3 regions of the Actinomadura sp. NPDC047616 genome follow, and region 1 is predicted to be linked to each of the others. Evidence: predicted binding sites of a transcription regulator. Region 1 holds the regulator's gene; each other region holds the start of a gene.

Evidence for each region. Region 1 encodes LexA, which represses DNA repair genes until DNA is damaged. Its sites were predicted from a motif close to TCGAACANNTGTTCGA; they were not measured.
Region 2: the regulator LexA is predicted to act here: its motif matches at 1,956-1,971, upstream of uvrA (excinuclease ABC subunit UvrA).
Region 3: the regulator LexA is predicted to act here: its motif matches at 1,744-1,759, upstream of ABZ801_RS27545 (DUF6504 family protein).

Annotation. Positions count from the first base shown of each region.
Region 1 covers NZ_JBEYTB010000009.1:52,354-55,624, forward strand. The annotation lists gene leuS (leucine--tRNA ligase) at 1-815, shown strand, start outside; gene ABZ801_RS21960 (YciI family protein) at 812-1,153, shown strand; gene lexA (transcriptional repressor LexA) at 1,463-2,164, opposite strand; gene ABZ801_RS21970 (LysM peptidoglycan-binding domain-containing protein) at 2,350-2,766, shown strand.
Region 2 covers NZ_JBEYTB010000005.1:131,513-134,783, reverse strand. The annotation lists gene uvrA (excinuclease ABC subunit UvrA) at 1-1,772, opposite strand, end outside; gene ABZ801_RS14155 (GNAT family N-acetyltransferase) at 2,042-2,644, opposite strand; gene ABZ801_RS14150 (helix-turn-helix domain-containing protein) at 2,688-3,271, opposite strand, start outside; gene ABZ801_RS14145 (MBL fold metallo-hydrolase) at 3,259-3,271, opposite strand, start outside.
Region 3 covers NZ_JBEYTB010000012.1:219,216-222,486, forward strand. The annotation lists gene dnaE (DNA polymerase III subunit alpha) at 1-1,398, opposite strand, end outside; gene ABZ801_RS27545 (DUF6504 family protein) at 1,411-1,686, opposite strand; gene ABZ801_RS27550 (hypothetical protein) at 1,849-2,139, opposite strand; gene ABZ801_RS27555 (TetR family transcriptional regulator) at 2,419-3,132, shown strand; gene ABZ801_RS27560 (quinone oxidoreductase) at 3,211-3,271, shown strand, end outside.

The DNA of each region.
Region 1 (3,271 bases):
GCCGGTTCTTCACCAAGGTGCTGTACGACCTGGGCATGATCGACTTCACCGAGCCGTTCACCCGCCTGGTCAACCAGGGCCAGGTGATCCTGAACGGCAAGGCGATGTCCAAGTCGCTGGGCAACATGGTCGACCTGGGCGAGCAGATCGAGCAGTGGGGCGTCGACGTGGTGCGCCTGGCGATGCTGTTCTCCGGGCCGCCCGAGGACGACATCGACTGGGCCGACGTGTCGCAGCCCGGCATGGCCAAGTTCCTGACGCGCGTGCACCGCATCGCCACCGACGTGACGTCCGCACCCGGCACCGACCCCGCGGCCGGCTCGGTCGACCTGCGGCGCGTCACCCACCGCACCATCGACGAGGCCACGACGCTGATCGAGCAGCACCGCTACAACGTGGCGATCGCCCGGCTGATGACGCTGGTCAGCGCCACCCGCCGCGCCATCGACGAGGGCCCCGGCCCCGCCGACCCGGCCGTCCGGGAGGCCGCCGAGACGATCGCGGTGCTGTTGTCGCTGTTCGCCCCCTACACCGCCGAGGAGGCGTGGGAGCGGCTGGGCCGCGAGCCGTCGGTGGCGACCGCGGGCTGGCCGGCGGCCGACCCGTCCCTGCTGGTGCGCGAGTCGGTGACCTGCGTGGTCCAGGTCGCGGGCAAGGTCCGCGACCGCCTGGAGGTGCCGCCCGACATCGCCGAGGACGAGCTGGAGCGGCTGGCGCTGGCCTCCGCCAAGGTCAACGAGGCTCTGGCCGGCGCACGGATCCAGCGCGTCATCGTCCGTCCGCCCAAGATCGTGAACATCGTGCCCGCCAAATGAGCACGCTGCACCTCCTGCTGCTGCGCTACCGCGGCACCGAGGACGAGGTCGAGCCGCACGTGCCCGCCCACGTGGCGTACCTGGAACGCCACCACCGGGCGGGCACGTTCCTGGCCTCGGGCCAGACGGTGCCGTCCGAGCACGGCGGCGCGATCATCGCGCGCGGGACCGACCGCGCCGAGATCGAAAAGATCGCCGAGAATGACCCGTTCGTCTGCGCGGGCGTGGCCGAGTACGAGATCATTACAGTCGATGTGGGCCGGGTCCATCCGGCCCTGGCGGGACTGGCCGGCGTCGGCCCGTCCCGCGTCCGCGCCCCGGGAGAGCCGCCCGGCTGACGCGGCGCATCGGCCGCGCAGCCCGCGGTCCAGGCACCGGCGGGCCCGAATCCGAGCCTGACGGCCGCGAGCGGAGAACCACCGCCGCGGCCGTGTCTCGGCCTGGCCTGGCAGGCGCGCCTGGGCGCGGGCGCCGAGCGGCGCTCGTGGACGAGCTGGAACTGGAATGGGTGGAGACGAGTGCGTCCGCACGCGGTTGTCGAGATGACGCCTCCTGCGCACAGCGCGGGGCGCATGCGAACGCCCGCCACCGCCCTGGGGGCCGGTGACGGGCGCGCGGGAGTGACCTGGCCGCGCCGGGCCGGGACGTCACATCTTGCGCAGGACGGCGACGACGCGGCCCAGGATGGACGCCTCGTCGCCGGGGATCGGCTCGTAGGCCGGGTTCTGGGGGACCAGCCAGATGTGACCGTCGCGGCGCTTGAAGGTCTTGACGGTGGCCTCGCCGTCGATCATCGCGGCGACGATGTCGCCCTGCTCGGCCACCGGCTGCTGGCGCACCACGACCCAGTCGCCGTCGGCGATCGCCGCGTCGATCATCGAGTCGCCGGTGACCTTCAGCAGGAAGTGGGTGCCCTCGCCGACGAGCTGCTTGGGCAGGGTGAACACGTCCTCGACGGCCTCCTCGGCCAGGATCGGCCCACCGGCGGCGATCCGTCCTACCAGCGGCACGTAGGCGGGGGCGGGACGCGGCGCGGTGTCCTGGCCGGCGCCGGGCGCGTCGAAGTTCTCGGTGTCGGTGCGCACCGGCGTGGCGCCCGGGACCCGCACCTCGACGGCGCGCGGCCGGTTGGGGTCGCGGCGCAGGTATCCCTTGCGCTGCAGCGCGCGCAGCTGGTGCGACACGCTGGAGGTGCTGGTCAGGCCGACGGCCTCGCCGATCTCGCGCATCGAGGGCGGGTAGCCGCGACGCTGCACCGAGTCGCGGATCACCTCCAGCACCATGCGCTGCCGCTGGGTCAGGCCCGCCTCGTCCATGGGGCCGTCGGGCAGCTCCCGGACCTTGGTCATCGCTCGTCGCCTCCCGACGCTCGCTCCGTCACTCCTTGCCGAACGTTATCGCGTCCGGCTGCAATGATCAAACAATTGTTCGAAGAATGTACTCGCGTTTCTCGGGGGGCTGCGGTACAACATCGTACAGACGTTCGATCGAATATGCATTCGAAGATCGGCTGTCGGTCACGAAGGGGACCGAGATGGCGGGTTCGCTCCACCCACACTGCATAACGGCCGAAGCTCCGGCCCTCACCACACACATCCAGCACGCACCGCCGCCCCTGGGGGCTCCGGCGGAGGGCGCGTGGGACGATCTGCGGCTGACGCGGCGCGGCCGCATCGTGATGATCGGCCTGCTGGCGGTGCCGCTCCTGGTCGCGTTGTGGCTGACCGCGACGGCCCGCGCGGGCGCCGGCGGCCCCGACGCGTCCGACCCGGGCGTGCGCCCGGGCAAGACGGTCGTCGTCGGCAACGGCGACTCCCTGTGGACGATCGCCCGGCGCGAACGCCCCCGCGACGACACCCACCTGCTGGTCCGCCGCATCATGGATCTCAACAACCTGTCCACCACAATCGTCCGCCCGGGCCAGCGCCTGCGCCTCCCCGCCAACGACTAACCCCCGCATTCACGCCGTAACAGCTGTCGCGCTCTTGCGGCGGCAGCCGCCTCACTCTCCCCACCAAGCCGGAGCGGTACGCCCTGCTCTGCCGACGGGGCGCGAGGCGAACACCAATGGCTCGGCCCCACCAGCCAAAGGGGCCGAGCCGCTGCTGCCCAGACCCGGGCGGCGTAGTGCGCGCGGTCACGGCCATGGCAGCCGCCGCCCGCCGGGTCTGGGCCAGGGCGTCGGCCCGCCTCGCGCGGCGTCACGCTGGGCACGGCCAGATCTGCCGCCGCCGTGCGCGTTGGTGCACCGCCTTCGCGGTCGCCTCCATCCATCCGTATCCGCCGCTCGCACCCGCTCCGCTGGAGTACGGTCGCTCCCGGCCCGCCGTCACCCATCGCGGCGGGCCGGCTGTAGTGATGTGGCGATTTTTGGGGACTTGTGGGTTGGCCTCACCGTGCGAGGCGACCTCCCGTCCGAAGGCTTCGGCGGGGGACGCGAGAAGCCTTACGGCAAA
Region 2 (3,271 bases), on a different contig from region 1:
GACTCCTCGCAGTTCAGCAGCTCGTCGACCGTGCCGGACACCACGATGCGGCCGCCGTGCTCGCCGGCGCGCGGGCCGATGTCGACCACCCAGTCGGCGTCCCGGATGGTGTCCTCGTCGTGCTCGACGACGATCAGCGTGTTGCCCATGTCGCGCAGCCGCAGCAGGGTCTCCAGCAGCCGGTGGTTGTCGCGCTGGTGCAGGCCGATGGACGGCTCGTCCAGCACGTACAGCACGCCCACCAGACCGGACCCGATCTGGGTGGCCAGCCGGATGCGCTGCGCCTCGCCGCCGGCCAGGGTGGCCGAGGCGCGGTCCAGGCTGAGGTAGTCCAGGCCGACGTCCAGCAGGAAGCCCAGCCGCGCGTTGATCTCCTTGAGGACGCGCTCGGCGATGTGCTTCTCGCGCTCGCTCAGCTCCAGCGACAGCAGGAACTTGGCGCACTCGCCGATCGGCATGGCCGCGACCTCGGCGATCGACTTGCCGCCCATGGTGACCGCCAGCACGTACGGCTTGAGCCGCGCGCCCCCGCACGAGGGGCACGGGATCTCCCGCATGTAGCCCTCGAAGCGCTCGCGGGTGGCGTCGCTCTCGGCCTCGGAGTGCCGCCGCTGGATGTAGGGGATGACGCCCTCGTAGGCGGTGTAGTAGGAGCGGGTGCGTCCGTAGCGGTTCTTGTAGCGGACGTGCACCTGCGTGGAGTGGCCGTTCAGGACCGCCTTGCGCGCCTTGGCCGGGAGCTTCTCCCACGGGGTGTTGAGGTCGAAGCCCATGGCGTCGCCCAGGGCCGACAGCAGCCGCAGGAAGTAGTCGCTGACATGCCCGTTCGACCACGGCTGGATGGCGCCCTCGCCCAGGGTGAGGGTCGGGTCGGGCACGACCAGCTCGGGGTCGACCTCCATGCGGGTGCCCAGGCCGGTGCAGTCCGGGCAGGCGCCGTAAGGGGAGTTGAACGAGAAGGAGCGGGGCTCCAGCTCGTCGAACGACAGGTCGTCGTAGGGGCAGTACAGGTGCTCGGAGAACATCCGGGTGCGGCCCTCGTCGTCCTCGGGCAGGTCGACGAAGTCCAGCACGATCGTGCCGCCGGCCAGGCCGAGCGCGGTCTCCACCGAGTCGGCCAGCCGCTGGCGCGCCGACTGCTTGACCGTCAGCCGGTCGACGATCACGGAGATGTCGTGCTTCTCCTGCTTCTTGAGCTTGGGCGGGTCGTCCAGGCGGACCATCTGCCCGTCCACCATCGCCCGGGAGTAGCCCTTGGACTGCAGCTCGCGGAACAGCTCGACGTACTCGCCCTTGCGGCCGCGGATGACGGGCGCGAGCACCTGGAAGCGGGACCCCTCCGGCAGCTCCAGCACCCGGTCGACGATCTGCTGGGGGGCCTGGCGGCTGATGGGGCGGCCGCACGCCGGGCAGTGGGGGTGGCCGATGCGCGCGTACAGCAGCCGCAGGTAGTCGTAGACCTCGGTGATCGTGCCGACCGTGGACCGCGGGTTCTTGCTGGTGGACTTCTGGTCGATGGACACCGCCGGGGACAGGCCCTCGATGAAGTCGACGTCGGGCTTGTCCATCTGGCCCAGGAACTGGCGCGCGTAGGCCGACAGCGACTCCACGTACCGGCGCTGCCCCTCGGCGAAGATCGTGTCGAACGCCAGACTCGACTTGCCGGACCCGGACAGCCCGGTGAACACGATCATGGCGTCCCGCGGCAGGTCCAGCGAGACGTCCTTCAGGTTGTGCTCGCGCGCTCCACGCACGATGAGTCGGTCATGCACGGCGTTCTTCCGGTTCCTTGTCTGGGCGCGACGGGGAGACACGATGGCCTCAGGGCAACCAGGGGACGCGACACGCCCCCGGGGACATAACGCGACGTCGAGCCGCCGCATTTCGTGCCGGTCCCGGCCCGTTCCGATTGTGGTCGGCGCCCGCTCCCCCACGGGCCGGGCGACACCATCGAACCGTACACGTGTTCGAAGATCTCTCGCCACCGGAACCGCACCGCGTGCCCGGCGTCACTCCCCACGCGCGGAGGCGCCACCGCCGGTCAGCGGACCCCGTCGGCGTGGGCGCGGCGCCACGCCTCGCTGCCCTTGTAGGCGTCCCGGGTCATGACCCAGACCATCTCGTGGCCGGGCTCCCCGAAAAGGGCGGGGTCGCGGTCCTGGACGCGGTCGAGACGGTAACCGAGCGTGCGCGGGACGCCCCCGCTGGCGATGTTGGCCGGGTCGCAGTGGATCTCTGTGCGCTCGATGCCCGGCAGGGTGAACGCCACGTCCGTGAGCAGCGCGGTGGCCGTGCTCGCCAGGCCGCGCCGGGTGTGCGCCGAGTGCACCCAGTAGCCGATCTCCAGGGCGCCGGGCCCGACGCGGGCGTACAGGGCGACGCTGCCCAGCACGGCCGTCTGCCCGGGGTCGAACATGCCGTAGGCGTATTCGACGCCGTCGGCCCATGTGCGCGCGGCGCTCTGAAGGTAGGCCCGCTGCTTGTCCAGGGACGGCGCCTCCCTCGCCCAGGGCATCCACTCGCGCAGCCGTTCGTAGGACTCGGAGATGGCGTCCTGCAGGAGTTCGGCGTCGTCCTGCGACCAGCGCCGCAGCAGCAGGCCGGGGACTTCCAGACGTGGGGGCGGCCACGCTGATCCGTGCATGAGGCCATCGTGACCGACGCCCCGCCGCGTCGGCCAGCGCTTTTCAGGCGCGGGGGCGCAGCCCGTCGAAGACGATGCCCAGCGTGCGGCGCCGCAGGTCGTCGTCCCACGCCCCGTGCAGGGCGCCCTGGCAGGTGGCGGTGAGGATCGCCATGACCTCGTCCAGCGCGACGTCGGAGCGCACGGCCCCGGCGCGCTGTGCGGCCTCCAGCAGTTCGCCGACCACCTGTTCCAGGGCGCGGATCTGGTCGCCCGGCTCGGCGCCCATCCCCTCGGCGGCCAGCAGGCCGAGCACGGTGCGCACCCGCGCCGCCCGTTCCACCATGAACGCGAAGTAGTCGAAGAAGGCGGCGGCCGGGCCGGCGTCCGCCGACAGCGCGGCGGCCTCGTCGACCAGCCGGGTCCGCAGCTCCTTCATGATCGCCGCGAGCAGGTCGCGCTTGGTCGGGAAGTGCCGGAACACCGTGCCGATCGCCACCCCGGCGCGGGCCGCGACCTCCTCGGTGGAGGCGCTCTCGCCCTTCTCGGCGAACACCTCCTCGGCGGCGGCCAGGATGCGCGCCCGGTTGCGCCGCGCGTCGGCGCGCAGCCTCCGCCCCGCCTCGGCGGCGTCGTCAGCCCGGTCCG
Region 3 (3,271 bases), on a different contig from region 1:
CGGGAACGCCTTGGCGATGGCGTCGATCTCCTGCGGGGGCAGGCCGACCGCGTTGCCCACGTCGCGGATGGCGCTGCGGGCCCGGTAGGTCTCCATCATCGACACGCACGCCACGTTGTCGCGGCCGAACCGGTCGAACAGCGCCTCGTAGGCCTCCAGGCGCCGCGCCGACTCCACGTCCAGGTCGATGTCGGGCAGGCCGGGGCGGCTGTCGGCCAGGAACCGCTCCATCAGCAGGTCGTGCCGCAGCGGGTCCAGGTCGCCGATGCCCAGCAGGTAGTTGACCAGGCTGCCGGCGCCCGAGCCGCGGATGGCGCAGCGGATGCCGCGGCCGCGGATGAGGGCAGCGGCGTCGGCGACGGTGAGGAAGTAGGCGGCCAGGCCCTTGCGGGCGATGACCCCGAGCTCGTCGGCCAGCCGGGCGGCGGCCCGCGCGGAGTGCTCCAGGCCGCGGCGGGCCAGGCCGTCATGGCACCGGGCGACCAGCATCGCGTGGGCGTCGCCGTCGACGTCGGGCAGGTGCAGGGCGCCCATGCCGAGGTCGGCGGGCGAGTCCAGGGCGCAGCGTTCGCCGAGCCGCAGCGTGGCGGCCATCAGCTCGTCGGCGGCGCCCGCGCCGCAGGCCAGCTCGGCGACGCGCCGCATCTCCGGGATCGGCTTGAGGTAGGACTGGCCGGTGGTGTCGTCGAGGTGGCGGCGGTGCAGCGGGACGAGCCGCCGCGCCGCGTCCAGCACCTGCGCGACGGGATGGTCGGCCTTGTCCAGGTAGCGGACGGCGTTGCCGAGCACCGCCGGGACCCCGGCCTCCCGGGCCAGGGCGAGCATCCGCGCGGCGCGGAACCCGTCGCCGGGCCCCTGGTGGTCGACGATCTCGATGACCGTCTCGGCCGTGGCGCGCCAGGCCGCCAGCCGGGCCGCGGCCAGGTCGTGGTCGCGTTCGGCGACGGCCTGTCCCACGTCGGAGGCGGGGCCGAGCAGCACGACCAGCCCGTCGGCGTGCTCGCCGACCATCTCCCGGGTGGCGACCGGTCTGGTGCGCTCGCCGCGGGCGTGGGCGGCGCTGACCAGGCGGCACAGCGACGCCCAGCCGCGGCGCCCGTCGGCCAGCACGACGACCCGGTGCGCGGGCTCGGCGGGACGGCGCGGGCGCCGGGCGTCCGGCGCGGGCCGCGCGCCGGACGCCCGGCCCTCCGGGGCGGTGACGGCGAGGTCGACGCCGAGCACCGGCCTGACGCCCGCGTCCCGGCAGGCCAGCACGTGCTTGACCGCGCCGTACAGGCCGTCGCGGTCGGTCAGGGCCAGGGTGCGCATGCCCAGGCCGGCCGCGCGGGCGGCCAGCGCCCGCGGCGGGGCCGTCCCGTACCGGAGGGAGTAGGCGGAGGCGACATGCAGGTGCACGGCGCGCCGCCTTCAGTCCCACACCCGGGACAGCATCCAGTCGCCGGCGGCCGCGTCGTAACGCAGCTCGTACACGCCGATCTCCCGGTCCGGGGTCGCCTCGACCCGCCAGAACTCCCGTTCGCCGGTCACCTCCGCCTCCGGCTGCTGCTCGCGCCACCAGTCCCGCGTCGTGACCCAGTGCTCCAGGATCCGCCGTACGGTGTAGAGCCGTCCCCGCCAGACGAACCGGACCGGGCGCCCGTCGGACACCCAGACCTCGACCGGGTCGCCGAATACCCGCGTCATTCCCCTCCCCCGCCTGTAGAAAAGCGATGACCGCACGGGGGAAGGCATGCGGCTTGTTCGAACACTTGTTCGTGACAAGTCTAGGGAAGCCGGGGACCGTCCGGCAAGGCGAAAGCGGGCGGCCGCCACCCGGCCGCCCGCACGAAAGTGCAGGTCAGAGCGTCAGACCAGCAGGCGCACCAGCTGGTCGGCGACCTCGGCGACCTGGCTCACGGGGGCGATGCCGCCGCCCGTCCACAGATAGGACCAGCCGTCTCCGGCGGGCGTGGCCACGACCATGGCGCGCTGCCGGGACACCGGGTTCAGCACGCACAGCACCGACTCCTCGGGCGCGGCCAGCCGCCAGCGCAGCCCGCGCGCCTCGACCTCGTACGCCAGTGCCGCGAGGTGATGCCGCCGCACCTCGGCGATCTTCTGCGCGTCGACAACGGACACCGCGATCAGCCGCCTCACCGTAAGAGTGACCGCCGTACGGCGACGCTGAGCGCCCGGACGGCGACCTTCGGTAACTACTCCCAGGATGTCCGGCGACGGAGATCAGCACCGGAGAACCGGGAAGTTCGGTCAACTTTTTCCTCCCCCGCCTCGGCGCCGACGGTACGGAACAGAAAGCCACCTCATCCTTACGGCGTGTGACCGTCCGCCCGGAGGGCCCCGCCCGGCGGATCCCGGTGGACGCGGCCCGTGATAGACCGCTGACAACACGACAGATCGGTCCGAAGGAGCCCGCCGATGGCCGCAGCCGACCCCGCCGGCGGCGACGTCACAGGCAGCAGCACGCAGCGTCCCGGCACCCCGCCGCCGGAGACGGCGGCGCCGCACAGCGCGCCGGCGCACGCGGGCCTGCGCGAGCGCAAGAAGCAGCGCACGCGCATGGCCCTGATCGACGCCGCGCTCGACCTGTTCCTCGCCCAGGGGTACGAGGAGACGACCATCGACGAGATCGCGGCGGCGGTGCAGGTGTCGCAGCGCACGTTCTTCCGCTACTTCGCCGCCAAGGAGGACGTGATCTTCGGCTACGTGACCGAGTACGACCGCCTCCTGGTGGAGGAGCTGGCGGCCCGTCCCGCCCGTGAGCGGCCGTTCACCGCGCTGTTCGAGGCGCTGCGCGGCCTGCTGCGCGCCATCGCCGAAGGCGATCCCGCCGACGCGGCGCGGTTCCGCCGGGTCCTGCGGGTCGTGGAGGCGACCCCCGCCCTCGCCGCGGCGCAGATGGCGCGGTTCACCGCCACCGAGGAGACCCTCGCCGCCGCGATCGCCCGCCGACAGGGCGTGGATCCGGCCCGCGACATCCGTCCCCGCCTGCTGGTCGCCTTCTTCACCGGGGCGACGCGCGTGGCGTTCGGCCAGTGCGCCCGGCAGGAGCTGTGGGACCCGGCCGCCGTCGCGGCGCGCGTGGACGAAATCGTCGCGGTCGCCCACGACGACCTGCGCGGCTGGATCTGACGCACGGCACCGGGCGGGGATGATCCCCATGTCCCGCCGTGTTGGGGACACACACAGGTGACTGGAGAGGACAACGACATGCGCGCGATCGTCGTCAACCGCAACGGCGGCCCGGAGGTGCTGGAGCCCGCCGAACGGG